Regions from separate parts of the Neorhizobium sp. T6_25 genome, predicted to be linked through region 1. Evidence: predicted binding sites of a transcription regulator. Region 1 holds the regulator's gene; the other holds the start of a gene.

Region 1 (2,203 bases):
CTTGAAACGCGCGTGATCGGCCATCGCGTCGCGCGTGGCGGCAACGAGCGCAGAGAAGCCCTGCCTGTCGCGTCCCTTGCGGAAAGCCAGATCGCGTGCGGTAAAAACGTTGCCGCGTTTGGCGGCTGCGCTCGCATGACGGCGATTGGCAAGAGCCAGCGGCTCCAGATAGCTGCCATCCGAGAAGAACACACAAGCATTAGCCGTGCCGAAAGGATGAAAAGCATCGGGCGCAACTGTAAAACCAAGCTTCGTGAGCCGGGAACGCGCAGCGGTAAGTCCCGCCACCGGCAGCACGAGATGATCGATTGGTCTTGCGTTCACGCGAGGGCCCCCGGAATTGGAATCGCAAAGCTACTTTGGCAGCGGGCTCGCGCCGCGCAAGTGGTGTGGCTCGAGATATCTGGCACGCATCTATGAAGAAAAAATCATCATACTTCACAGAAATTTAGGGACTTGCAGAACACATATGGAACATATAGTGTCCGTTCTGGATTTGTTTCCGACTCTGAGGATGCCAAAAGATGCTCACGCGCAAACAACAGGAATTGCTTCTGTTCATTCACGAACGCATGAAGGAATCCGGCATCCCGCCGTCATTCGATGAAATGAAGGACGCTCTCGACCTCGCGTCCAAGTCCGGCATTCACCGCCTGATCACCGCGCTCGAGGAGCGCGGCTTCATCCGCCGCTTGCCGAACCGGGCCCGGGCGCTCGAAGTCATCAAGCTGCCGGAAGCCTACTCGCCGAGCATGCAGCCACGGCGCGGTTTTTCGCCGAGCGTCATCGAGGGAAGCCTCGGCAAGCCGCAGCCGGTAGCAGCCCCTCAGAAACCCGCCGCCAACGACGATTCACCGAACGCCACGACCGTTCCGGTCATGGGCCGCATCGCTGCCGGCGTGCCGATCTCGGCGATCCAGAACAACACGCATGACATCGCCGTGCCGGCCGAGATGCTCGGTTCCGGCGAGCACTATGCGCTCGAGGTCAAGGGCGATTCGATGATCGAGGCCGGCATTCTCGACGGCGATACCGTGATCATCCGCAACAGCAATACGGCCAATCCGGGCGATATCGTCGTGGCGCTGGTGGACGATGAGGAAGCGACGCTGAAGCGTTTCCGCCGCCGCGGCGCCTCCATCGCCCTCGAAGCCGCCAACCCAGCCTATGAAACCCGCATCTTTGGGCCGGACCGGGTGAAGATCCAGGGCAAGCTCGTCGGCCTCATCCGCCGGTATCACTGATCATCTGCCGGAGCGGTTCCGGCAATGAGCTATCGAAACCTTGGCTTCGCCAATCATAGTGGCGGTGCCGGCTCCAGGGCCGATCTCCGCCCGCCATGGCGGCACGGATCTGCCAGCGCCGAATGTCGGTCGCGCCGTTGATGGAAATCTCCAGGGCGCCGGTCTTGCGAAGCGTGGCACTATTGATCATCAGGGCGCCGGACCGGCATTGGTCGAAGCGGGCACGCGGCGCAATGACAAGACTGGCGGCGTCGCAGGCGGCACCCGCATAACGGCCGTCCTCGACTGCGATAACGATGCCCTTGCCCGTGCTTGCCGCACACCAGGCCGTCGGCTCGCAGGTGAAGCGGCCGGCAGGCGCCTGTTTTATCTTCGACTTTGCCGTTTCGAATTGCTGCGGGGTCAGTTCAGGGCGCTCGTTGATTTTCTCGCCGGGCCGCTTGTCGTCGGGTGGCTTGTCCCTGAATGGCGACATTTCAGGCTTGGTCGGATCGCCGAGCAGAAGCGCCCTCTTCCATTGTCCGTAGACGAAGTCGGGCGGGCGGGCGCGATTGGTGACGACCCCTTCCCCGTCTACAAGTGCGACCATCGTCCCGTCTTCCGAGATCAGGATATCCGGCAGCGGCATCGACCGCTCATGCCAGGAAAGCAGCAGAGCGGTCACCATCAACGGCAAGCCTATCAATCTCAGTCTCGTCCTCATGAGCGTCAGCAGCAGAAAACCTGCCGTCGACACGGTCAGGAACCAGGGATGCTGTCGCCCTATGCCGACATCGCCGCCCCAGGCGGCGACGTGTTTGGCGATGGCGATCACCCACCCCAGGCCGATGCCCATGAGCTTCATGAAGGGCGCATCGAGGCCGAACGGCATCAGCAACATGCCGACCAGCCCTGCCGGCATGACCACGAAGGAGATGATCGGCATGGCGGCGAGGTTGGCGGCAAGGCCGTAGGTGGCG
Region 2 (2,203 bases), on a different contig from region 1:
GTTCGAAAAGCGCATGGACGGCTTTTCGGAAGTGTTCCACCGGATTTCCTATGACAAGATCGGCACTTCGACGATCCAGTCGCGGGCGACCGGCGGCGTGGCGAACGCCACTTTCATCTTCGTGCTGCCGGGTTCGCCCGGCGCCTGCAAGGATGCCTGGGACGGTATCTTGAAGGCGCAGCTCGACTACCGCCACCTGCCCTGCAATTTCATCGAGATCATGCCGCGGCTCGACGAGCACCTGAAGCGCGGCGGCAAATAGCCGCTACCTGACTGCCGCCGCCACCCAGGCCGGAATAATCTCGCTGGAAAGCTTCGACACCTTCTGGCCGCGTGCCAGCGCTTCCAGGTCCATCCCCGATTTCGCCAGCGCGATCGCCTGCCGCTTCGGCAGCAGCATGCCGTATTCCAGCGGCGGCACCGCGCGGCCGATACGCTGGAAGAACGGCCGCCGGTAATTGCGCGCCGGCGCGAAGCGGGCCGGCTGCTTGTTGAGCGCTATATATTCCATCACCTCGTCGATCCAGCCGGCCTGCAACCGGGCGCCGGGTTCGACCAGCAACAACCATTCTCCGCGGGCGCCGCGCAAAATATCCTTGATGTCCCAATGGCCGTAAAAACGGCAGCCAGCCGCATCGGCGACGCGGGAGGAACCGTCCCGTGAACCGTGGTCGAGCACCACGACATCGCTCACAAGTCCCTCCACCGCAGCGGAAACGAGCACCGAGAGCGTTTGCGCCAGCTCGGATTCCTGATCGCGGCATTCCATGATGACAGTCAGCATTCCTGACATGTAACGCATTGCCACAAGGAACGCCAGAAACGCCGACCTTCAATTTTGTTCTTGCAATGTTCTCATTTCGGCGCTAGGAATTTAGTCATCAGGAACGGGGAATTTCCCCTTCAGGAGCTAACCATGAACGAGCTGCATCAGTTGCGGCAGGACGCTTTCGCGCCTGCCCATACGGCCGATATTGCCGATGCGTTGGTCGAATCCTCCGGTCTTCGGGTGGAGATCGACCGGCGGCGCGGGCGCGGCGCGGGACTTAACCCGAGCGGCCGTTTCGAGGAAGGGCGCCGCGAGGCATTCGATGACGGCTGGCAGACGCTGGAGGAGCTCGAACCGTTCAGGACCGAGGTGCAGGTGGAGAAGCCACGCACCGCGATCACCCGCAACGAATCTCCGGACCTTTCCTTCGATCGCTCGATCAATCCCTATCGCGGCTGCGAGCATGGCTGCATCTATTGCTTCGCCAGGCCGACGCACAGTTTCATGGGGCTTTCGCCCGGCCTCGATTTCGAGTCGAAGCTGTTCGCCAAGCCTGACGTGCCGAAACTGCTCGAACGGGAGCTGAGCCGCCCGGACTACAAGGTGCGGGCAATCGCGATCGGCACCAATACCGACCCCTATCAGCCGATCGAGCGGGAATGGCGGATCATGCGACAGATCCTCGAAGTGCTGCAGAAGGCCAATCACCCGGTCGCGATCGTTACCAAGTCGGCGCTGATCACCCGCGACATCGACATCCTTGCCGACATGGCTTCGAAAGGGCTGGCGAAGGTCGGCATTTCGGTCACCACGCTCGACCGCAAGCTTGCCCGCACCATGGAGCCGCGCGCCTCGACCCCTCCCAAGCGCCTCACTGCCATCAAGGCGTTGACCGATGCCGGTATTCCGACTGCGGTCATGGTGGCACCTGTCATTCCGGCGCTCAACGACCATGAAATCGAGCGGATTCTCGACGCCGGCCATGCGGCGGGGGCGACGGAAGCGACCTACGTACTCCTGCGCCTGCCGCTGGAGGTGAGCCCCCTCTTCCGCGACTGGCTGCTGCAGAACTATCCGGACCGCTATCGGCATGTGATGTCGCTCGTCCGCTCGATGCGCGGCGGCAAGGATTACGACGCCGAATGGGGAAAGCGGATGAAGGGTGCCGGTCCCTACGCATGGCAGATCGGCCGGCGTTTCGAGATGGCGACCAAGCGGCTCGGCATGGTGCGGCGCGGCCTGCCGCTGCGCGACGACATTTTCCTCCGCCCCGACGGCGGCGGTATCCAACTCTCGCTGCTCTGACCGGACCCTCTCCCGGTTTCATTGCGAATTCCAATTTTCGACGCGGCCCCGCCCTGTCCCCCGCGTCGGAAAATACCCCGGTTCCACCGCCGCCCCTCGGTGGATAGCGACGCCGCAATCGCTTGGCCG

What was found. Region 1 encodes LexA, which represses DNA repair genes until DNA is damaged. Its sites were predicted from a motif close to TGTTCNNNNTGTGTTCNG; they were not measured.
Region 2: a site for LexA is predicted at 840-857, ahead of C5L10_RS08975 (PA0069 family radical SAM protein). Genes of this name have one in related genera too.

What each region holds. Positions count from the first base shown of each region.
Region 1 covers NZ_PVBL01000007.1:187,889-190,091, reverse strand. Annotated here, with positions in the region: gene C5L10_RS12150 (VOC family protein) at 1-324, opposite strand, end outside; gene lexA (transcriptional repressor LexA) at 525-1,244, shown strand; gene C5L10_RS12140 (ComEC/Rec2 family competence protein) at 1,225-2,203, opposite strand, start outside.
Region 2 covers NZ_PVBL01000005.1:157,780-159,982, reverse strand. Annotated here, with positions in the region: gene moaB (molybdenum cofactor biosynthesis protein B) at 1-262, shown strand, start outside; gene C5L10_RS08980 (glycosyl transferase) at 266-784, opposite strand; gene C5L10_RS08975 (PA0069 family radical SAM protein) at 917-2,074, shown strand.